2 regions of the Mycolicibacterium boenickei genome follow, and region 2 is predicted to be linked to the other one. Evidence: riboswitches for the same ligand, from Rfam matches in the RefSeq annotation. Region 2 holds a riboswitch; the other holds the start of a gene.
What was found. Region 2 has a riboswitch for glycine ahead of gcvP (aminomethyl-transferring glycine dehydrogenase). Riboswitches for the same ligand answer to the same signal wherever they lie in the genome.

Region 1: another riboswitch for glycine. It lies ahead of gcvP (aminomethyl-transferring glycine dehydrogenase); the one in region 2 lies ahead of gcvP (aminomethyl-transferring glycine dehydrogenase).

What each region holds. Positions count from the first base shown of each region.
Region 1 is NZ_AP022579.1:1,958,668-1,970,855, forward strand. It holds gene G6N57_RS09110 (alpha/beta hydrolase) at 1-623, opposite strand, end outside; gene G6N57_RS09115 (TetR/AcrR family transcriptional regulator) at 729-1,358, opposite strand; gene G6N57_RS09120 (oxidoreductase) at 1,342-2,187, opposite strand; gene speB (agmatinase) at 2,437-3,438, shown strand; glycine riboswitch at 3,474-3,563, shown strand; gene gcvP (aminomethyl-transferring glycine dehydrogenase) at 3,715-6,588, shown strand; gene gcvT (glycine cleavage system aminomethyltransferase GcvT) at 6,585-7,697, shown strand; gene gcvH (glycine cleavage system protein GcvH) at 7,711-8,109, shown strand; gene glyA (serine hydroxymethyltransferase) at 8,112-9,380, shown strand; gene G6N57_RS09150 (L-serine ammonia-lyase) at 9,383-10,768, shown strand; gene lipA (lipoyl synthase) at 10,774-11,715, shown strand; gene lpdA (dihydrolipoyl dehydrogenase) at 11,712-12,188, shown strand, end outside.
Region 2 is NZ_AP022579.1:4,240,048-4,252,235, reverse strand. It holds gene G6N57_RS20135 (malate synthase G) at 1-1,863, shown strand, start outside; gene G6N57_RS20130 (substrate-binding domain-containing protein) at 1,919-4,195, shown strand; gene gcvP (aminomethyl-transferring glycine dehydrogenase) at 4,328-7,162, opposite strand; glycine riboswitch at 7,316-7,414, opposite strand; gene G6N57_RS20120 (MerR family transcriptional regulator) at 7,531-8,151, opposite strand; gene G6N57_RS20115 (bifunctional nuclease family protein) at 8,407-8,901, opposite strand; gene ftsR (transcriptional regulator FtsR) at 8,997-9,737, opposite strand; gene garA (glycogen accumulation regulator GarA) at 9,741-10,220, opposite strand; gene gcvH (glycine cleavage system protein GcvH) at 10,410-10,805, opposite strand; gene G6N57_RS20095 (DUF881 domain-containing protein) at 10,851-11,603, opposite strand; gene G6N57_RS20090 (small basic family protein) at 11,767-12,099, opposite strand; gene G6N57_RS20085 (DUF881 domain-containing protein) at 12,128-12,188, opposite strand, start outside.

The sequences.
Region 1 (12,188 bases), 2.3 Mb from region 2:
CGAGGCGAGATCCGTGGACGCACCTTGTCAGAGGTGCGGTCGGCTCGGCTGAGGTCGATCACCGGGAAGGCCAATGCTGCCGCCCGTAGCCTGACATCGCCTGCACGGTAAGCCTGTTGGCACACGTTGACGGCCAGCTTGGCCCCGGCACTCGCGCCTGACACCGATATTCGGGCCTGGTCCCAGCCGCGGCGGCCGGCTTGGCTGTGTACCCACGACGCGACGTCGAAGCATTGTTGTTCGGCTGTCGGATACCGGACCTGCGGCGCCGTGGCGTAGTCGGCGAGGATGACCACTGCGCCGACCTCCGCCGCGATGTGGTGGGCGATGTATTCCTCTTGCCGTGGGTTGCGCACGATGAAGGCTCCGCCGTGCAGGTGCAGGTTGACCGGCGGCCCGTCTACGCCGGTCTCGGCGAGCGGGGCGTCGGGGTGGGGAGAATAGACAAGGCACCGGACCACGCCGTGGCGGGTGGGGACGTCGACTATCTCAGGTGGGGTGACCCGTCGTGTCGCCGAACTGAAACTTCGCGGGGTGGGGACCAGCGGCAGCAGGCGTTGCGCCAGATGGGCTGCGACCCAGGCGCCTGCTCGCCGCGGCGTGGTCGACGTGGCTGTGTTCACCCGGCGGAACGCTAGCGCTGCTCATCCGGTAGCCGCTTGTCGTGACCGGCTGAAAAACGCGGGCTTCGTTGTCGCAGGTACACATGCAGAACTCGGTAGATCGAATCACCGGGAAGTTTGTGGCTTGAGACCCCGCATGGCTGTTTCTGCCAGCCGCCGTGCGTTCTCGTCGGTGAGCGCACAATGGCCCGTCATGCGGCGGAAGATGAGCGGCCCGAACAGGATGTCGATGACGTCGTCGATCGCGATGTCCGCGTCGGCGTCGCCGCGATCCACCCCGCGCTGCCACAGTTCGGTGATCGCCGCGCGCCGGCCGCCCAGGAAGTACTCGCGGAAATACGCTGCGCCCGTCCGATCTTCGACGCACGCCGCGAGCAGCTGGGCGAAGACTTCACCGCGCGCACTCGCGTAGAACGCCGACACGCGTACCACCTGTTCGGTGAGATCGCCTGCGGTGCTGCCGGTATCGGGCAGCGGCAGTGCCTCGGCCATCATCGTTCCGAACGCCTCGGCCGCGACAGCGGTCCGCGATGGCCAGTGTTTGTACAGTGTGGCCTTGCTGGCGCCCGATCGGGCGGCGATCGCGTCCATGGTGGCCGCCGGGAGTCCGCCCTCGTCGAGCAGTTCCGCGGTGGCGTCAAGAATGGCCTGGTGGATTCGGTCGCTGCGCGCGCCGGTGGGGCGGACGAAATCCTCGCCCGCCCCGCCGACTCCCGCCTCAGCTCGCGGCGACATCGTCGAAATCCGTTGATTCCGAGACGCTTCGCCACTGCGCGAGCTCAGCCTGCACGTGGGCGATCTTGCCTTCGACCGCCGCGATGGTGTCGTTGCCCAACAGCAGGCGCAGCGGCGGCTCTGCCGATTCGACGACGTCGATGATGGCCTTCGCGGCCTTCACCGGGTCGCCGGGCTGGTCGTGGTTGCGCTCGCCGGCGGCGACGCGCATCTGGCCGGCGGGGCCGTCGGCGTAGTCGTCGATGATGTTGCGCTGGGTCTGCAGGCTCGACGAGTCGAGGAAATCGGTACGGAAGTAACCGGGCTCGACGACCATCACGTGCACGCCCAGCGGCTGCAGTTCGGCGTGCAGTGCCTCGGAGAGCGCCTCGACGGCGAACTTGGTCGACGCGTAGACACCCCACCCCGGCGACCCGACGAATCCGCCGACCGAGGAGATGTTGACGATGGTGCCCGACCGCTGGGCCCGCAGCACCGGGGTCACGGCGCGGGTCACGGTCAGCAGTCCGAACACATTGGTCTCATAGACGGCGCGCACCTCGGCGTCGGTGGCTTCTTCGACCGCTCCCAGCAGTCCCCGCCCGGCGTTGTTGATCAGCACGTCGATGCGGCCGAAGCGTTCCACGGCGGCTTGCGCGGCCTGTTGTGCCTGCGCTTCGTTGGTTACGTCGAGGGCTACGGCGAGCACATTGTCGTTCTCGCCGAGGGCGGCGGTGACGGCGGCGGCGTCGCGCGCGGTGGCGACCACCTGATGGCCGCGCTCCAAGGCGTCGCGGGCGATCTGCAATCCGAATCCGCGGGAAGCTCCGGTGATGAACCAAACGCTCATGTCTCTGACCACCTGTTCTTTGTCTATCTGAACTGTACGTCCAGTTTAGTTGTCGTTGATGGTCGATGTAACCGCGTTCGCGGCGGAGGTATTCCGGCAGGACTCGACGCCTCTTGCCGACGGCAGATCCGTTGTGCGATTGCTCAATGGCACTCGTCAGTGTTTGGGCATTATCTGCTCGCCACACGTGTGCGCCGGGAGTGATGCTGACTCTCAACACCTGGCGAGTCGAAAGGCTGGAAACCACAGATGAGCACGCATAACGGCATCATCGGCGCACTGCCCGCCACCAAGGTCCCGCGCTATGCCGGGAAGGGCACGTTCGCCCGGATCGCCGACATCCACGAGGTGTCCGACTACGACATCGCAATCCTCGGTGTCCCGTTCGACGGCGGCACGTCCTACCGGCCCGGTGCCCGCTTCGGCCCGATGGCCGTCCGTCAGGCCGCCCGCACACTGCGCCCCGGCTATCACGTGGAACTCGGCGTTGCCCCGTTGGAGCACGTGCAGGTGGTCGACGCCGGCGACGTCGCCGTCACCCCGTACAACATCGCCGAGGCCTGCCAGCAGATCCAGGATCACGCCTCCGACATCCTGGCCGGCGGCGATCGCAGGATCGTGTCCATCGGCGGCGACCACACCATCGCGTTGCCGAACCTGCGGGCACTGCATGCCAAGCACGGGCCCGTCGCCCTGGTGCACTTCGACGCCCACCTGGACACCTGGGACACCTACTTCAACGCCCCGGTCACCCACGGCACGATCTTCCGGCGGGCCTTCGAAGAGGGTCTGCTCATCGAGGACCACTCGATCCACGTCGGTATCCGCGGCCCGATCTACGACCAGATCGACCTCGATGACGACGCCCGCATGGGCTTCAAGATCATCCGGGCCGGCGATCTCGACGTGATCGGCACCGACGCGGCCGTCGACGTGGTGCGGCGCCGGGTCGACGACGTGCCGGTGTACCTGTCAGTTGACATCGACGTGCTCGACCCGGCGTTCGCCCCGGGCACCGGCACCCCCGAGTCCGGTGGCCTGACCTCGCGCGAACTGCTGAAGATGCTGCGCAAGATGTCCGGGCTCAACATCGTCGGTGCCGATGTCGTCGAGGTGGCACCCGCCTACGACCATGCCGAGATCACCAGCGTGGCCGCGGCCACCGTGGTATTCGACCTCGTGTCGCTGATGGTCGCTGGACGGGTGTCAAATCTGCCCGTCAACGGAGAAGTTGCGGCCACAGCGCCGTAGTCGAGTAGCATCCGTCACATAACTCAATACGTCGTTGACGCGCTGTGGGAGAACCTCCGATTCGGAGGCGCCGTAGGAGCAACTCCTCCCCGGGAATCTCTCAGGCCCAATACCGCAGTGTCGAGACAACTCTGGAGAACAGCGCGATCGCACGTATCGCGCTTACCGAAGGGGACAGGCGCAACGCGCTAAAGCTCTCAGGTTTCAGGACAGAGCGGGGAGGTGAAACTTCACGACGCATCGCGTAACCGCGGTGCCCGAAACCGGAGTCACCTCATGCCTGAGCGCACCGCAAAAGTCAACGACGTCAACTCTTTTCGCGACAGACACATCGGCCCCGACCAGGCGGGCGAGCGGCACATGCTCGGCGTTCTGGGGTTCGCAACCACCGATGAGCTGATCGACAGCGCGGTGCCGCAGCAGATCCGCTGCCCTGAGGGCCTGCGACTGCCCGCGGCCCGGTCCGAGCAGGAGGTGCTGGCGGTGCTGCGCGAACTGGCCGACCGCAATCAACCGCGGATCCAGATGATCGGCCTGGGGTACTCCGACACCATCACACCGGCCGTCCTGCGCCGCAACATGCTCGAATCGCCCGCCTGGTACACCGCCTACACGCCGTACCAACCGGAGATCTCGCAGGGCCGGCTCGAAGCGCTGCTCACCTTCCAGACGCTGATCGAGGACCTCACCGCACTGCCGGTGGCCGGCGCCTCGCTGCTCGACGAGGCCACAGCGGTGATGGAAGCGGTGCTGCTGATGCGACGGGCCAACAAGGCGGTGCCCTCCAACCGCGTGATCCTGGACGCCGACTGCCTGCCGCAGACCCTCGCGGTGGTGCGTGGGCGGGCTGAGGCCGTCGGGGTCGAGGTCGTGGTCGCCGATCTGACCGACGCGCTGCCGGACGGCGACGCGTTCGGCATCGTGTTCCAGTCTCCGGGCGCCAGCGGTGTGGTCCGCGACCTCGCCCCGCTCGTCGCCGCGGCACGCGAGCGCGGCATGCTCACCACGGTCGCCGCCGACCTGCTGTCGCTGACCCTGATCGCGGCCCCCGGTGAGCAGGGCGCCGACATCGCCGTGGGTTCGGCCCAGCGGTTCGGTGTGCCGCTGTTCTTCGGCGGGCCCCACGCCGGCTACATGGCGGTGCGGTCCGGGCTCGAGCGCATGCTGCCCGGGCGCCTGGTCGGCGTCTCGGTCGACGTCGACGGCAAGCCCGCCTACCGGCTCGCCCTGCAGACCCGTGAGCAGCACATCCGCCGGGACAAGGCGACCAGCAACATCTGTACCGCGCAGGCACTGCTGGCCAACGTCGCCGCCATGTACGCCGTCTACCACGGACCGGATGGATTGCGCGCCATCGCAACTCGTGTGCACCGGCACGCCGTCGCGCTGGCCGACGGCCTGCGGGCGGCGGGTCGCGAGGTCGTCCACGACCGGTTCTTCGACACCGTGCAGGTGCGTACCCCAGGCACCGCCCACGAGATCGTGGCGGCCGCCGACGCCGCAGGCATCAACCTGCGACTGGTCGACGCCGACCATGTCGGCATCGCCTGCGACGAGTGCACCACCGACGAGATCGTGGCGCGGGTGCTCGATGTGTTCGGCGCCGTTCCGGCGGCGGCCGACCCTCCGGCTGCGCTGCCCGCCGATCTGCTGCGCACATCGGAGTTCCTGCAGCACCCGGTGTTTCACACACACCGGTCCGAGACGGCGATGCTGCGTTTCCTGCGAGAACTCTCCGACCGGGACCTGGCGCTCGACCGCACCATGATCCCGCTCGGGTCCTGCACCATGAAGCTCAACGCCGCCGCCGAGATGGAACCGATCAGCTGGCCCGGTTTCGCCGGCATCCACCCGTACGCCCCGGCCGAGCAGACCGCCGGCTACCGCGAGCTGGTCGGCAATCTGGAAGCCTGGCTGTCCGAGATCACGGGCTACGACCGGGTTTCGTTGCAGCCCAACGCCGGGTCTCAGGGTGAGCTCGCGGGACTGCTGGCCATCAACGCCTACCACCGGTCACGTGGCGAGAACCACCGCGACATCTGCCTCATCCCGCAGTCGGCACACGGCACCAACGCAGCCTCGGCGGTCCTGGCCGGAATGCGGGTGGTCGTGGTGAAGACAGCCGCCAACGGCAACATCGACCACGACGACCTGGAGGCCAAGCTCGCCGACCACGACGGCAACGTCGCCGCGATCATGCTCACCTACCCGTCCACCCACGGCGTGTACGAGACCGACGTCCGCACGGTGTGCGAGCTGGTCCACCGCGCCGGCGGGCAGGTCTACGTCGACGGCGCCAACCTGAATGCCCTTGTCGGGCTGGCCAAACCCGGTGAGTTCGGCGGCGACGTCTCGCACCTCAACCTGCACAAGACGTTCTGCATCCCCCACGGCGGCGGCGGTCCCGGCGTCGGGCCCGTCGCGGTCCGCGCCCACCTGGCACCGTTCCTCCCCGGTGACCCGTTGCAGGACGGCCCGGCGCCGGTGTCGGCGGCCAACTACGGATCGGCCGGCATTCTGCCGATCACCTGGGCCTACCTGGCACTCATGGGCCCGGACGGGTTGACCGCGGCCACCAAGGCCGCAGTGCTGGGCGCCAACTACCTGGCGACGTCACTGGCCGGGCACTATCCCGTGCTGTACACCGGGGAAACCGGGCTGGTCGCGCACGAGTGCATCCTCGACCTCCGGGAGATCACCAAGCGCACCGGGGTGACCGCCGAGGACGTCGCAAAGCGGTTGATCGACTACGGTTTCCACGCCCCGACCCTGTCCTTCCCGGTCAGTGGAACGCTGATGGTCGAGCCCACCGAATCTGAGGACCTGGCCGAGCTGGACCGGTTCATCGAGGCGATGATCAACATCCACGACGAGATCAGCCGCGTCGGTTCGGGAGAGTGGGAGCTCGAACAGAGCCCACTGCGGCAGGCTCCGCACACCGCAGAGCAGGTCACCGGCGCCGAATGGACCCTGCCCTACAGCCGGCAGTACGCGGCGTATCCCGTTGCCTCCCTGCGACTCAACAAATACTGGCCCCCGGTCCGCCGCATCGATGGCGTACACGGGGACCGCAATCTCGCCTGCTCGTGCCCCGCACCCGAGGCGTTCCAGACCGACATCGCCGACAGCCTTCAGGAGGTTTTCGCATGACCGACAACAACACCCCGGCATCGCCGCTGCTCGACGAACATCGGGGGCTGGGCGCCGCGTTCACCGACTTCGCCGGCTGGGCAATGCCGCTGAAGTACGGCAGTGAACTGGCCGAGCACAAGGCGGTCCGGGAGACCGCCGGGCTGTTCGACCTGTCCCACATGGGCGAAATCTCGATCACCGGGCCGCAGGCCGCCGACGCCCTGGACTTCGCGTTGGTGGGCGAGGCCTCCAAGATCGGCCTCGGCCGGGCCAAGTACTCGCTGATGTGCGACGCCGACGGCGGGGTGATCGACGACCTGGTGGTGTACCGGCTCACGGACGAGCACTTTCTGGTGGTCGCCAACGCCGCGAACGCACCGGTGGTGGCCCGGGAATTGGTCAGTCGGGCAGCGCAGTTCGATGCCAATGTCGACGACCAGTCCACGAGCACCGCGCTGATCGCCGTTCAGGGCCCCGCTTCCGAAGCCATCGTGCGCACGTTGGTGCCCGAGGACCAGCGTGCAGCGGTCACCGAACTCAAGTACTACGCGGTGACCGAGGCTCAGGTCGACGGCATCGATGTGCTGCTGGCCCGCACCGGGTACACCGGCGAGGACGGCTTCGAACTCTATGTGCCGAACGCGCAAGCCGTCGCCCTGTGGCGAACCCTGCTGGCCGCCACCACCGAGGCCGGCGGGTTGCCGGCCGGCCTGGCCTGCCGCGACACACTGCGACTGGAAGCCGGGATGGCGCTCTACGGGCATGAACTCACCCGCGAGCTCAACCCGTATGCGGCCGGACTGGGCAAGGTTGTCCGACTGGGCAAGGAATTCGTCGGACGTGAGGCGCTGCAAGGGCTTTCCGAGCAGCCGATCTCACGCGTCCTGGTCGGGCTGAAGGGCGCCACCCGCCGGGCGGCCCGAGCCGGCTACGCCGTCGAGAACGCCGACGGAAGCCAGGTGGGAACCGTGACGTCGGGCGCGCTGTCGCCGACCCTTGGTTACCCGATCGCGCTGGCCTACCTCGACACGAGCCTGGCCGAACCAGGAACCGTGCTGCAGGTCGACATCCGCGGCAACAAAGAACAGTTCGAAGTCACCCCGGCCCCGTTCTACCGCCGCAGCTGAAAGGACCCCAGACATGACGAATCAGACCATCCCCGATGACCGTAGCTACACCGAAGAACACGAATGGGTGCTGATCGCACCGGGCGCTGCCTTGCCGGACACCCCGGTGCGCGTCGGCATCACCTCGGTCGCGGCCGCGGCACTCGGTGACCTGGTGTACCTCGACCTTCCCGAGGTTGGCTCCGACATCGTCGCGGGCGAGACCTGCGGTGAGGTGGAATCCACCAAGACCGTCTCAGAGCTGTATCCACCGGTCAGCGGGACCGTCACGGCGGTCAACACCGCGGCCGTCGACGATCCCGCCCTGGTCACCTCCGACCCGTACGGCGAGGGCTGGCTGTTCGAGGTCCAGGCCACCGCGGCCGGAAACCTGCTGACCGCTGCCGAATACACCGAGAAGAGCGAGGCCTAGACATGAGCATCCTCGACGAACGTCTCGCCGACTTCGACCCTGAGATCTTCTCGGCGATCGGCGACGAACTGCACCGGCAGCGGCTGGGCCTGGAGATGATCGCCTCGGAGAACCACGCGCCGCTGGCGGTCATGCAGGCCCAGGGCTCGGTGCTGACCAACAAGTACGCCGAAGGCTATCCGGGCCGGCGCTACTACGGCGGTTGCGAACACATCGACGTGGTCGAACGGCTGGCCATCGACCGGGTGAAGTCGTTGTTCGGCGCCGAATTCGCCAACGTCCAACCGCATTCGGGTGCCCAGGCCAATGCGGCGGTGATGCACGCACTGATCAAACCGGGCGACACGATCCTCGGCCTGTCCCTGGACTGCGGCGGACACCTGACCCACGGCATGCGGTTGAACTTTTCCGGCAAGCTCTACAACGTCGCCGCCTACGGGGTGTCGAAAGAGGACTACCTCATCGACATGGGCGCCGTCGCCGACGCGGCGCGAGAGCACAAGCCGCAGTTGATCATCGCCGGTTGGTCGGCCTACCCGCGCCAGCTGGACTTCGCCCGCTTCCGTGAGATCGCCGACGAGGTCGGTGCCTACCTGATGGTCGATATGGCGCACTTCGCGGGACTGGTCGCGGCCGGTCTGCACCCGTCGCCGGTGCCGCACGCCCACGTCGTCACCTCCACCACGCACAAGACCCTTGGCGGGCCCCGCGGTGGTGTCATCCTCACCAACGAGGCCGACATCGCGAAGAAGATCAACTCGGCGGTGTTCCCCGGCCAGCAGGGCGGGCCGCTGGAGCATGTGATCGCCGCCAAGGCAGTCGGTTTCAAGATGGCCGCGCAGCCGGAGTTCGCCGAACGTCAGCAGCGCGTCCTGCGCGGCGCGCGAATCCTTGCGGAACGGCTGAGCCGGCCTGACGTCAAGGACGCCGGGATCACCGTCCTGACCGGTGGCACCGATGTGCACCTGGTTCTGGTCGATCTGCGCAACGCCGCCATCGACGGGCAGCAGGCCGAGGACCGGCTCGAGGCCGTCGGGATCACGGTCAACCGCAACGCGGTTCCGTTCGACCCGCGTCCGCCGATGGTCACCTCCGGGCTCCGGATCGGCACCCCGGCGCTGGCCGCCCGCGGGTTCGGCGACGCGGAGTTCGCGCGCGTCGCCGACGTCATCGCCGCCGCGCTGATCGCGGATCGGGAGGCGGACACCGAAGAGCTTGCGGCGCAGGTGCGTACGCTGGCCGAACAGTTCCCGCTGTATCCGGAGCTGTAGCCATGGCGGTCAGCGTGTTCGACCTGTTCTCGGTGGGCATCGGCCCGTCGAGCTCACACACCGTCGGCCCGATGCGGGCGGCCGGAATGTTCGTCGACGAACTCCTCGGTCGTGACATGGTCGATCACGTCGGCGAGGTCCGGGTGGATCTGTTCGGCTCGCTGGCGGCGACCGGGGCCGGGCACGGCACGATGCCGGCCATCCTGCTGGGTCTCGAAGGCTACCGGCCCGAGACGATCGAGACCGACGAGATGGAGCGGCGGCTGGCGACCATCCGTGCCGACGGGAAAATCCTGTTGGCCGGGCGGACCGTCATCGCGCTGACCGAATCCGACATGAATCTGCAACCGAGTCGCCGGCTCGACCAGCACCCGAACGCCATGACGCTGACGGCGTTTTCGGCCTGCGGTGATGTCGTCTACCGCGAGACGTACTTCTCGGTCGGTGGAGGCTTCGTCGTCACCGAAACCTCGCCCGCTTCAGCCGACGGGGCGGAAGGCTGCGTCGACGGCTCGTTCCGCTCCGCCGCCGAGCTCCTAGCGCTGACCGAGCGGGACGGGCTGTCGGTCAGCCAGGCGATGATGCGGCAGGAGTGCGTGAACCGAAGCGAAGCCGAGGTTCGGGAACGCCTGCTGCACATCCGCGACGTCATGGTCGCCTGCCAGGCCAACGGGATGTCGCGCGACGGCTACCTGCCCGGCAACCTGCAGGTCCGCCGTCGGGCCAGGGACTGGTTCGTGCGGCTCGATGCCGAAGACCCGCAGCGTGATCCGGCCTTCGCCGAGGACTGGGTGAACCTGGTGGCGCTCGCGGTAAACGAGGAGAACGCGTCGGGCGGCCGGATCGTGACCGCGCCGACCAACGGCGCGGCCGGGATCATCCCGGCTGTCCTGCACTACGCGTTGCGCTACACCCCGGCCGGCATCGCCGACCCGGACGACACCACCATCCGCTTCCTGCTGACCGCAGGCGCCATCGGTTCGCTCTACAAGGAGCGGGCTTCCATCTCGGGTGCGGAGGTGGGCTGCCAGGGTGAGGTCGGCTCGGCGGCGTCGATGGCCGCCGGAGGCCTGGCCGAGATCCTGGGTGGTACACCGCAACAGGTGGAGAACGCTGCCGAGATCGCCATGGAGCACAGCCTCGGCCTCACCTGCGATCCGATCGGCGGCCTGGTGCAGATCCCGTGCATCGAACGCAACGCCATCTCGGCGGGCAAGGCGATCAACGCGGCCCGCATGGCGCTGCGCGGTGACGGCACGCACCGGGTGAGCCTGGACCAGGTCATCGAGACCATGCGCGCCACGGGGATGGACATGAGCGCCAAGTACAAAGAGACATCCACGGGCGGGCTGGCGGTCAACGTCTCCGTCAACGTCGTCGAATGCTGAGGGATATGACCGTCACCCCGGAAGGCCGCCGGCTCCTGCGCCTGGAGGTCCGCAACGCGCAGACCCCCGTGGAGCGCAAACCGGCCTGGATGAAGACCCAACTGCGAACCGGGCCCGAGTACCGGGAGGTCAGGGCGCTCGTGGAGCGCAACGACCTGCACACGGTGTGCCAGGAAGCGGGCTGCCCCAACATCTTCGAATGCTGGGAATCCCGGGAGGCCACCTTCCTGATCGGTGGGGACCAGTGCACCCGGCGCTGCGATTTCTGCCAGATCGCCACCGGTCGTCCCGACCCGTTGGACCGCGATGAACCGCGGCGGGTGGCCGAGTCGGTGGCACAGATGCAGCTGCGCTACGCGACCGTCACCGGGGTGGCGCGTGACGACCTCGCCGACGGCGGTGCCTGGCTGTACGCCGAGACCGTGCGCCAGATCCATACGGCTTGCCCGGACACCGGCGTCGAACTGCTGATCCCGGATTTCACCGGTACGCCAGAACAGCTCGACGAAGTGTTCGACGCGGCGCCGGAAGTGCTCGCGCACAACCTCGAAACGGTGCCGCGCATCTTCCGGCGCATCCGGCCGGGCTTCGACTACGAACGCTCACTCGCCGTGATCGAGCGGGCCCGCAGTCAAGGCCTGATCACCAAGTCGAACCTGATCCTCGGGATGGGGGAGACCACCGACGAGATCGTCACCGCCCTGCGGGATCTACACGTTGCCGGCTGCCGGCTGATCACCATCACCCAATACCTGCGGCCCACGCCGCGGCATCACCCCATCGAACGCTGGGTCACTCCAGAGGAATTCGCCGAGCTCGACAGTGTTGCCCGTGAGATCGGCTTCCTCGGGGTGATGTCCGGCCCGCTGGTCCGCTCGTCCTACCGGGCCGGGTGGCTCTACACCCAGGCCCGCACCGCAATCGAACTTTCAAGGAGTCACTCGTGAATACAGCAGATGTCGTCATCCTGGGCGGCGGGCCGGGCGGATATGCCGCCGCGATCCGCGCGTCGCAGCTCGGGCTGTCTGTGGTCCTGATCGACGAGGCCCAGGTGGGCGGCACCTGCCTGCACCGCGGATGTATCCCGACCAAGGCGCTGCTGCACGCGGCCGAGGTCGCCGATTCCGCACGCACCGCAGCGCAATTCGGGATCAACGCGACTTTCGACGGCGTCGACCCGGAGAAGCTGCACGCGTTCAAGAACACTGTGGTGTCACGCCTGCACAAGGGACTGTCCGGGCTGATCGAGGCCTTGGGCATCACCGTCGTCAACGGCCGCGGCCGGCTCACCGGGCCGACCACCGTCGAGGTCGACGGCACCACCATCAGCGGCAAGTCGATCGTGCTGGCCACTGGATCGGCACCGAAACTGCCCGGGCTCATCACGGCCTCCGACCGGGTGCTCACCAGCGACCAGGCC
Region 2 (12,188 bases):
GCCGGTCCGCAGCTCGTGGTGCCGATCCTCAACGCCCGCTTCGCGCTCAACGCCGCCAACGCGCGCTGGGGTTCGCTGTACGACGCGCTGTATGGCACGGACGTGATCAGCGAAGAGGACGGCGCCGAGAAGGGCAAGGGTTACAACCAGGTGCGCGGCGACAAGGTCATCGCCTACGCCCGCAACTTCCTGGACGAGGCCGTGCCGCTGGCCGCGGGCACCTGGGCCGAGGCCAAGGGTCTCAAGATCGACGACGGCCAGCTGCTGGTCACCTACGGCGATGACCTGTCGAGTGGCCTGGCCACGCCCGAGCAGTTCGTCGGCTACACCGGTGAGCTGGGCCAGCCGCAGTGGTCGGTCCTGCTCAAGAACCACGGCCTGCACATCGAGATCCTCGTCGACCCCGACTCCCCGATCGGCTCCACCGACGCCGCGGGCATCAAGGATGTCGTGCTGGAGTCCGCGATCACCACGATCATGGACTTCGAGGACTCCGTGGCCGCCGTCGACGCCGACGACAAGGTGCTCGGCTACCGCAACTGGCTGGGCCTGAACAAGGGCGATCTGGCCGAAGAGGTCAGCAAGGGCGGCAAGACCTTCACCCGCGTGCTCAACCCCGACCGCACCTTCACCACCCCGGACGGCGAGGGTGAGCTGACCCTGCCCGGCCGCAGCCTGCTGTTCGTGCGCAACGTCGGGCACCTGATGACCAACGACGCGATCGTCGACGCCGAAGGTAACGAGATCCCCGAGGGCATCCAGGACGCGCTGTTCACCGGCCTGATCGCCATGCACGGGCTGAAGTCGACCGACGAGAACGGTGAGCTGACCAACAGCCGCACCGGGTCGGTGTACATCGTCAAGCCCAAGATGCACGGCCCCGACGAGGTGGCCTTCGCCTGCGAACTGTTCGGCCGCGTCGAGGACGTGCTCGGCCTGCCGGGCGGGACCCTCAAGGTCGGCATCATGGACGAGGAGCGCCGCACCACGGTCAACCTGAAGGCCTGCATCAAGGCCGCGGCCGACCGCGTGGTGTTCATCAACACCGGCTTCCTGGATCGCACGGGCGACGAGATCCACACCTCGATGGAGGCCGGCCCGATGATCCGCAAGGGCGCCATGAAGAGCCAGCCCTGGATCAAGGCCTACGAGGACAACAACGTCGACGTCGGCCTGGCCACCGGTCTGGCAGGCAAGGCGCAGATCGGCAAGGGCATGTGGGCCATGACCGATCTGATGGCCGACATGGTCGAGCAGAAGATCGGCCAGCCGAAGGCCGGCGCCACCACCGCGTGGGTGCCGTCGCCGACCGCTGCCACCCTGCACGCGATGCACTACCACCAGGTGGACGTCGAGGCGGTGCAGAAGGAACTGGCCGGCAAGAAGCGCAGCACCATCGAAGAGCTGCTGACCATCCCGCTGGCGGACTCCTCACTGACGTGGTCGCCCGAGGAGATCCACGAAGAGGTGGACAACAACTGCCAGTCGATCCTGGGCTACGTGGTCCGCTGGATCGACGCCGGCGTCGGCTGCTCGAAGGTGCCCGACATCCACAATGTGGCGCTGATGGAAGACCGCGCCACCCTGCGGATCTCGAGCCAGCTGCTGGCGAACTGGCTGCGCCACGGCATCATCACCGAGGAGGACGTCAAGGCCAGCCTGCGCCGGATGGCCGCGGTCGTCGACGAGCAGAACGCCGGGGATCCCGACTACCTGGCGATGGCCCCCAACCCGGATGACAGCATCGCGTTCGGCGCGGCGCAGGAGTTGATCCTGTCCGGGGCGGCGCAGCCCAACGGCTACACCGAGCCGATCCTGCACCGACGCCGCCGCGAGTTCAAAGCGAGCATCGCCGGGAAGTGATTAGACTTCGGCGGGTCCGGATGACTAGTCGGCGCGAGACATACAGGGGTTAGGAATGGGCAGGCACAGCATTCCCGACCCTGAGGATGCCCCGGACGAGCCGCACGTCGGCGAGTCCGGGTATTCCGACGACTACGAGCCTCCCCGCCGCGAGCAGTCACGGCGCGCCGGCGACGATTTCGACGCGCCCGGGCATCAGGCCGATCGCGGGTACCGGGACGCGCCCGGGTACCGACCCGAGCCCGACTATCGGGACGACCGGGGCTACCGGGCCGAGCCTGATTACCGTGCGCCCCAGTACGCCGACGGCGACGACGACTACGAGTCGGACTATCGCGATTCCGAGTACGCCGACTACGACGAAGCGGACTACGTCGAGGACGACGGTTACGACGACGAGTACATCGACGGTTACCGCGGCAAGTATGCCGACGACGCCGATGGCTACGAGCCGGAGTACGACACCCAGTACTCCGACGAGTACGGCGCCGACGATTACGCCGACGATCAGCCGACCGCGCAGTTCGGTGCGGTTTCCGAGCCGCCACCGCCGTCCACCCCGACGAGCCGACAGCGCGGCGACTGGGACGGCGGTGAGTGGACCGGCAGCCATCGCGCCGTCGAGTCCGGGCGCCGCGGGGTCAGTGTCGGCGTGATCGTCGCCCTGGTCACCGTGGTGGCCGTGGTCGGCGCGATGATCCTGTGGAAGTTCTTCGGTGACGTCCTCGCCGGCCGCAGCGACGCCGCGGCCGCGCGCTGCGTGGACGGCGAGCTCGGGGTCGCGGTGATCGCCGACCCGACCATCTCTACGCACATCGAGGGACTGGCCAACAAATACAACGAGTCGGTCAGCCCGGTGGGTGACCGCTGCGTGAAGGTACGGGTGCAGTCCGCCGAATCCGACCGGGTGGTGGGCGGTTTCGCCAACGCCTGGCCGAGCGAGCTCGGCGACCGCCCGGCACTGTGGATTCCGGCCAGCGGCATCGCCGAGGCCCGGCTGGAGGCGACCGCGGGCGCCAAGACCGTCAGCGACAGCCGTTCCCTGGTCACCACACCGGTTCTGCTCGCGGTCCGTCCGCAACTCAAAGACGTGCTGGCACAACAGACCTGGGCCACCCTGCCGCAATTGCAGAGCAGCCCGGCCGCGATGAACGCGCTCAAGCTACCTGGTTGGGGCACCCTCAAACTCGCCCTGCCGACCCACAGCAACGGCGATGCGGCCTCGCTGGCCGCCGAGGCCGTCGCCTCGGCCTCCGCCCCGTCCGGCGCGCCGGCGACTTCAGGCATGAGCGCTGCCAACAGCCTGTTGCGTGGGCAGCCCAAGCTCGATGACGCCGAGCTGGGAACCGCTCTCGATGCGCTGCTGAACGCCTCCGATCCGGCCACCGCGCCGGTGCATGCGGTGGCCACCACCGAACAGCAGATCTTCCAGCGGGGTACCTCGCTGGACGACGCCAAGTCGTCCCTGGCCGGCTGGGTGCCGCCCGGTCCGACCGCGATGGCCGATTACCCGACGGTCCTGCTGGCCGGCGACTGGCTGGAGAAGGAACAGGTCACCGCGGCCAGCGAATTCGCCCGCTATCTGCGCAAGCCCGAACAGCTCGCCGAGCTCGCCAAAGCCGGGTTCCGGGCCGAGGGGACGACACCGCCGTCCAGCGATGTCACCAACTTCAGCCAACTGGCCGCGCCGTTGTCGGTGGGCGACAACGCCATGCGCGTGACGCTGGCGAACGCCACGTCCGCACCGACGGGCAGCCCCGCGGTGACCATCATGCTCGACCAGTCGATGCCGACCGAGGAAGGCGGCAAGTCCCGATTGGCCAACGTGGTGGCCGCGCTCAACAGCCGGCTCAAGGCGCTGCCGGACACTGCCGCGGTCGGTCTGTGGACCTTCGACGGCACCGAGGGCCGCTCAGAGGTCTCGACCGGGCCGTTGGCCGAGCCGGTGACCGGTCAGCGTCGTTCCGATGCACTGACCTCGACGTTGGACGAACAGACCGCTTCGGGAGGCGGTGCGGTGTCGTTCACCACGCTGCGGATGCTCTACAACGAGGCGTTGTCGAAATATCGTGAAGGCCAGACCAATTCGATCCTGGTCATCACGACCGGCCCACACACCGATCAGAGCCTCGACGGGGCCGGGCTGCAGGAGTTCATCCGCGGCGCATTCGATCCCGCCCGGCCGATCGCGGTCAACGTGATCGATTTCGGCAGCGGCTCGGACCGCAGCACCTGGGAAGGCGTCGCCCAAGCGAGTAGCGGCACGTACCAGCATGTCTCGAGCTCGACCTCGCCCGAACTGACCACCGCCGTCAACACCATGCTGGGCTGACACGCCTCAGCGCTACGCCGTGGCGCCCTGACGCGCCGCTTTTCTACCCCAGGGTCGCTCGCACCGAGCGAGCACAGCCCTGGGGTAGAAACGGCGGACGCACCAGGTGAACCGCCGCGGCCGTTCGGCGCGTTACGCGAACGCCTCGACCGGCGGGCAGGAGCACACCAGATTCCGGTCGCCGTATGCACCGTCGATGCGACGCACTGGCGGCCAGACCTTGGGCCGGTATCCCTTGCCCAGCGGGTAGGCGGCCTCTTCACGGGTGTACGGGTGATCCCAGTCGGCGACCAGGAGGCACTCGGCCGTGTGGGGCGCGTGGCGCAAGGGGTTGTCCTCGACAGGCCAGACACCGGCTCCGACCTTGTCGATCTCGGCGCGGATCGCGATCATCGCGTCGCAGAACGCGTCGACCTCGGCCAGGCTCTCGCTCTCGGTCGGCTCGACCATCAACGTGCCTGCCACCGGGAAGCTCATGGTCGGTGCGTGAAAACCGTAGTCCGCCAGTCGCTTCGCCACGTCGTCCACGGTCACGCCGGTGTCCTTGGTGATCCCGCGCAGGTCGAGGATGCACTCGTGGGCGACCATGCCGTTCTCGCCGGTGTAGAGCACCGGGTAGTACTCGTCGAGCCGGCGGGCCACGTAGTTGGCTGATGCGATCGCGGTCAGAGTCGCCGCACGCAGGCCCTCGGCACCCATCATCCGGATGTAGGCCCAGGTGATCGGCAGGATCGACGCCGACCCGTACGGCGCGGCCGAGACCGTGTGCTCGTCGGGAAGTTCGTCGGCCAGCGGATGGCCCGGCAGGAACGGCGCCAGGTGCGCGCGCACCGCGACCGGCCCCACACCGGGGCCGCCGCCGCCGTGCGGGATGCAGAACGTCTTGTGCAGGTTCAGGTGGCTGACGTCACCGCCGAACCGGCCCGGCCGGGCCAGCCCGACCAGCGCGTTGAGGTTCGCGCCGTCCACGTAGACCTGTCCGCCCACATCGTGCACCGCCGCGCAGATGTCGGCGACGTCATGCTCGTACACGCCATGCGTCGACGGATAGGTGATCATCAGCGCGGCAATGCGATCCGCGTGCTCGGCGATCTTTGCGCGCAGGTCGTCGAGGTCGACGTCACCGTTCTCGCGGCAGGCCACCACCACGACCCGCATGCCTGCCAGCGCCGCCGAGGCCGCGTTGGTGCCATGGGCGCTCGACGGGATCAGGCAGAGGTCGCGGTCGGTGTCACCGCGCGACACGTGGTAGGCCTTGATCGCCAGCAGCCCGGCGTACTCACCTTGCGAACCGGCGTTGGGCTGCAACGAGATCTGATCGTAGCCGGTGATTCCGGTGAGCCAGTCCTGCAGATCGGCGATCAGCTTGCGCAGCCCCGGGTTGTCGGAGGCCGGCGCGAACGGGTGCTGACGGCCGAACTCGGGCCAGGTGATCGGCTCCATCTCGGCGGCCGCGTTGAGCTTCATCGTGCACGAGCCCAGCGGAATCATGCTGCGGTCCAAGGCGATGTCCTTGTCCGCCAGCGCCCGCAGGTAGCGCATCATCTCGGTCTCGGTGCGGTAGGAGTTGAACGCCGGGTGCGTCAGGAATTCCGAGGAGCGCGTCTCGATCTGATCGACGTCGGCGTGCGCGGCCGCGGAAACCCCGAACGCGGCCAGGACCGCGGCCACATGCGCGTCGGTGGTGGCCTCGTCGCAGGACACCGACACGTGATCGGCGTCGACGCGCCACAGGTTGATCCCGTTGGCCTTGGCGGCGGCGATCACGTCGTCGGCCCGGCCGGGAACCCGGGCCAGCACGGTGTCGAAGTACTTGTCGTGCACCAGCGCATCGCCGAGTGCACCCGCGATGGCCGCGGCATGGCCGTGCACGCGCCGCGCGATCGCGGTCAGTCCCTGTGCGCCGTGGTAGCTGGCATACATCGCGGCCATCACCGCCAGCAACACCTGCGCGGTGCAGATGTTGCTGGTCGCCTTGTCCCGGCGGATGTGCTGCTCGCGGGTCTGCAGTGCCAGGCGATACGCCGGGGCACCATCGGCATCGACGGAGACACCGACCAACCGGCCCGGCAGCTGCCGGGCGTGCTTGGCGTGCACGGCGAGATAGCCGGCGTGCGGGCCGCCGAATCCCATTGGTACGCCGAATCGTTGGCTGGTCCCGAAGGCCACGTCGGCCCCGATCTCCCCCGGCGGGGTGATCACGGTCAGCGCCAGCAGATCGGCACCGACGGCGACGAGCGCACCACGCTCGTGGGCTGCGCTGATCAGGCCCGCCCAATCATCGACACGACCGCTCGCACCGGGCAGCTGCACGATGACACCGAAGAACTCACCGTCCGGCAGCCCGTCCCGCAGATCAGCGGTGACGATCTCGATGCCGAGCGGCTCCGCGCGGGTCGCCAGCACCGCGGCAGTCTGGGCGTACACATCGGTGTCGACCAGCAGCCGGTTGGTCTTGGACTTGGTCGCGCGGTGCATCAGCGTCATGGCCTCGGCCGCCGCGGTGCCCTCGTCGAGCATCGAGGCGTTGGCCACCTCGAGTCCGGTCAGATCCGACACCATGGTCTGGAAGTTCAGCAGCGCCTCGAGGCGGCCCTGGCTGATCTCGGGCTGGTACGGCGTGTATGCCGTGTACCAGGCGGGGTTCTCAAGAATGTTGCGCCGCAGCACGGCGGGGGTGAACGTGTCGAAGTAGCCCTGACCGATCATCGAGACCGCGGTCGTGTTGGAGTCGGCCAGCGCACGCAGCTCGGCCAGCGACTCCTCCTCGGTGGCCGGGGCGGGCAGGCCGGCGAGACCCGGAGCGATCCCGTCGGCGCCCAGCGCGTCGAGAATGCCTGCCGGCAGTGCCTTGGCCGCGAGTTCGTCGAGTGATGCCACGCCGATCACCTCGAGCATGGTGGCCACGGCGGCGGCGTCCGGGCCGATATGACGATCGGCGAAACGCGATTGATGCTGGTCGGACACGACACTCTCCTGAGGCGCAGACGTGCTCAGACGTCGTAGCAGTCCCTCTCCCTCTGTCGTCGACCCGGTCCGGGCGCCTGAGAGATTCAGCCCCGGAACAGGACTTTTCCCCATGGGCGGGTACCCAGCGGGTACCACTTTCCAGAGGCATCGGGGCCTGGCGCGGTCCTGGGTGCCTGAGAGGTTGACGGAGAGGTATTGCTCCTTCGGCGTCCGTGGCTGGCTGTCACGAAACTCTCCCGCACGAGGGCGATGCGCCGCTCATTCTACCGGGCTTCTACCGGCAACCCCGCATTCCCGGGGACACACAGCCAAGTACCCCACATCGCCGGATGCGGGGTACCTACGTGTCCGTTCGGGAAGGGGAATCAGCCGATCTTGCGGTCGCGGCTTTTGCGCCGCGACGCCAGCTCATCCTCGGGTGATGCGATGGACTCGCCGCCGTCGGCCCGCTCGCCCGGGAAGTCGGCGATGGTGCCGGTCAGCTCGCGCATGGCGCCGGATACCGCGATGCCGAAAACGCCCTGACCGCCCTGCAGCAGGTCGACGACCTCCTCGGCCGAGGTGCATTCGTAGACCGTGGTGCCGTCCGAGAACAGGGTGATGTTGGCCAGATCCTGCACGCCGCGCTGACGCAGGTGGTCGACCGCGACGCGGATGTTGTGCAGCGAGATGCCGGTGTCCAGCAGGCGCTTGACGATCTTGAGGACCAGGACGTCCTTGAACGAGTAGAGGCGCTGGCTGCCCGATCCGGCCGCGCCCCGGATGGAGGGAACCACCAGGGAGGTGCGGGCCCAGTAATCGAGCTGCCGGTAGGTGATACCGGCGATCTGGCATGCGCTGGGACCGCGGTAACCGACCAGTTCATCGGGCACCGAATCGTCAGGGAACAGGCCACCCTGGACGGGTTCGCCAGTCGGCCTGACGGGCGGCTCCGCACCGCTCCGCGTGGTCAGATCCAGCTCTTCCTGCCGTGGCGTGTCACCCACTGTGAATCCTCTCGCCGATCGAACTCGCCCGCACCGTACTGCTATGTCCTGCAGTGCGGCGTTCTCTGCCGCGACGGTTTGCTGCGAGCTCGAATGTGTCGAGCATACGCTCCCCGCCGGGCCCTGATTGCCCGCTGCGAAGAAAGTATGGCGCCCGAAATCGCGCCCGATTGTCTCCCGCGCCGCGTGTCGACACCGGTATACCCACTTGAGACGTACCCGTGATCTGCGACTGAGCAGCGGCGCGCGCGACGATCATGTCGCCTTGAAGTCGTCCGGCGACACGCTGTCCAGGAACTCCTTGAACTTCTCCACTTCGTCCTCACGGACGGTGCCCGCGGCCTCTTCGTCGTTCTCGTCGGGGATGAGCAGACCGGCCTCGGCCAGCACCGCTTCCTCCACATAGATCGGGACACCGACGCGCAGCGCGATGGCCACCGAGTCCGACGGCCTGGCCGAGACCTTGATGTCGCGGTCGAAGATCAGGTCGGCGTAGAACGTGCCTTCCTGCAGGTCGACGATCCGGACCTCCTTGAGCGAATGGCCAAGGGCGGCAATGACATCTCGGATCAGGTCGTGAGTGAGGGGCCGGGTGGGTTCGACACCCTGCTGTTCCAGTGCGATCGCGGCGGCCTCCGACTGCCCGATCCAGATCGGCAGGTAACGGTCACCGTTGGATTCCCGCAAAAGCAACACGGGTTGGTTCTGCGGTTGTTCCACCCGAATGCCGACCACGCGAACCTCAGCCATCTGTGCCTGCCCTCCGCACCGCCGTGCCATCTCGTCGAATCTTCGTCCGTCGCACCGTCCGCTAGACGAACTGGCCGTCAAAACGAGTCTAGTCCTCAGCGATCCAGAACGTCGCGTACGGCGGACTTGATGAGAGACGTGTGCAGCGTGATCGCCAAAGCGGCCACTTCACGGGCCAGATCGTCGGCGCGGTCGCGGGCTCCGGCCTTGCCCGCCTTGCCCACCGGGCCTGCGATCTGGGCGATCAGATCTGATTGCCGGTCGGCCGCGGAGCGGAACGCCCGGAGGTGCCTCGGCTCGACACCGTAGTCACCCAGGGCCCGCGCGCACTGGGCGATCACCACGGAATGTTCATCGAAAAACCCGGCGGGCCCGGCGGTGATGATGCCGTTGCGCACCAGCGCCCCCAGCGTCTCGTCGTCGATACCCGACCGGGCCAACAGGTCTTCACGGGACAGCCGGACCTGGGTCGGCGCCACCGCCGAAACGCCGGCGGCAGCGCCGTCCCCGCCCTCTGACACCGGCACGAGACGCGGCACCCCGTACGTGGAGCCCGCCTGCGGCAACTCCCCGTCGGGCTGCGCGTCCAGCTGCGCCTTGATCACCTTCAGCGGCAGGTACTGGTCCCGCTGTGCGGTCAGGATGAACCGCAGCCGCGCACAGTCGTACGCCGTGAACCGCCGGTACCCCGATGCGGTCCGCTGCGGCGTCACCAGCCCCTCGGCCTCGAGGAACCGGATCTTCGAGATGCTTACGTCCGGAAAGTCGCCCCGGAGCAGGTCGAGCACTGCACCGATCGACATCCCGGCCAGTGCAGGTCTGTCGGGGGCAGTCATCGGCTAGCTGGTCTGGCCGCTGTCGTCGTCAGACCGGGGGCCCGTGAGGAACACCAGGCGGAACTTCCCGATCTGCACTTCGTCGCCGTTCGCGAGGACGGCCGAATCGACCGGCTCGCGATTCACGTACGTTCCGTTGAGGCTGCCGACGTCGACAACCTGGAACTCTCCGCTCTCCAACCGGAACTCGGCATGGCGACGGCTCACCGTCACATCATCGAGGAAAATGTCGCTGTCCGGGTGGCGCCCCGCCGAGGTCGTCGGCTGATCGAGCAGAAAACGCGATCCCGCATTCGGTCCGCGCTTGACGACGAGCAATGCCGAGCCCGCGGGCAGGCCCTCGACACCGGAAACGGCGCCTTCGGTACCGGCCGTTGCGGGCGCATCCAGTTCGTTCAGAAAATCCGCACGGAAAACCGATGTGGTCTCCACCGTCACGTCTTCCGACTGGTCGGCCCCCAAATTGCTGTCCTTGTCCGTCACCCGCTGCTCCTCACTGGCTGCTGTGGCGTTGCCCGGCGTGGCCCCAGCCCATCGTCGGTCTCACGTCGACCGTACCGCGCATCAGGCATCATTGGGTCCACCACCGCCGGATCCGATGGGGAAGATATCTGCGCGCCGGGTACGGCCCAACCGGTCTTGGCGACCGGCCCTCGAAACCCTAACAATTCCTTACTCGGTCACGGCGGCGCGGTAGCCGTCCGCGTCGAGCAAACCGGCCAGGGCGTCCTCCAGCGTGCCCTCCTCGAGCCGCAGATCGACCAGCCAGCCTTCGCCGTAGGGGTCGGAGTTGACCAGCTGCGGGCTGCCGTCCAGATCACCATTGACCGCAACGACTTTCGCCGCCACCGGGGCGTACAGGTCCGACACCGACTTGGTGGACTCGACCTCGCCGAACGCGTCACCGGCGGCCAGCTGGGCCCCGACGTCGGGCAGTTGGACGAACACCACATCGCCGAGTGCGGACTGCGCGTAATCGGTGATGCCGACGCGCACCGTGTCATCACCGGTACGCAATACCCACTCGTGTTCCGAGGTGTAGTACAGGTCGGCAGGGATCTCGCTCACGGCGCTCCTTAGTTCGTGGAGTTGGTTGCTTTGCTCATTTGAAGCTCACTTGACGGGCTGAGCGTATTGGCGTGGTTTCGGTTGCCGCAAGGCGGTGACGTCGACGCGCTCGGCCTGTTGTACCACCATCGTGCCGCCGACGCGCTTCACACTGTCCATTGCCCCGCCGGGAATGTTCATCGCGGCCGCCAATGTCGGCGGATCCCCTATCGCCAGAACCGAATACGGCGGCCGCAGGGTCGCGTCGTCGACCTTGAGTTCCCCAGGCGGGCCGATGATCCAGGTGTCGAGGCCCACCCGCACAGCGGTTTGCTGATCGCCGCCGCGGATCTCGATGGCCTCGGCGCCTGCCGCACGCAGCTCGTTGATCACGTCGAGCATCGTCTCCGCGGGCACCCCGGGCGCGTTGTCCTCTATGGTGAGCGTCACTCCCGGACCGGTCGCGGCCACCGTGCCGATCTGGATGGACAGCGCCTCCAGCCGAGCCTGGGCGTTCTCGATCGCTGCCTGGTCGCTGCTGCCCGAGGCCTGCAGCTGCTGCAGGGTCCGTTGCAGATCGGCCACCTCGGTGTTGAGCGAGCCCTCACGTTGCTGCAGGGAGTCGAGCAGCACCAGCAGATCCGCAGGCCGCGCGGTCTCCAGCGAATCCCCTGACTCGTTCTGGCGAACCTGGGTGACGATCGCCATGCCGAGCAGAATGCACAGCAGCACCCCGAGGCCGCCGAACACGAGCTGAGTGCGGCTGCGGCGCACGATCCGCAGGTTCCGGAATCGGCGCGGCGAGACATCCGCGGGCATCTCGTGGCGCCCGTGGTGCTCGGCATGATGTTCGGGCTTGTCCTCGGCTGCGGCCTCAGGCCGAGCTTCCGGCGGGGCCTCGGGCCGGTCCGGCTCGGCGGTAGGTGCCGTCGCGTCCGGCTCGGCCGGTTCTTCCTGGGGATTGGACTCGGGTTCGTTCATGTCAGGCGCCGAACAACCTGCGCCGCAATGCGGCGGCATTGCCGAAGATCCGGATACCGAGCACCACGATGATCGCCGTCGACAACTGGGTCCCGACACCCAGCTGATCGCCGACATACACGATCAGCGCCGCCACCAAAACGTTGAACACGAACGACACCACGAACACCTTGGCGTCGAATATCCGCTCCAGATAGGCCCGCAACCCGCCGAAGACCGCATCCAGTGCGGCCACCACGGCGATCGGCAGGTACGGCTCGACGAAGTCGGGAACGCTCGGGTGGAACACCAATCCGAGCACGATTCCGACGACCAGTGCGACGATCCCGATCATCTAACGGTCAATCCTGTGCACGTCAGGCCTATCCAATCTGTTTGGCGAAGTTGACATCCCGTACCGACACCGCGGGCACGCTCAGACCG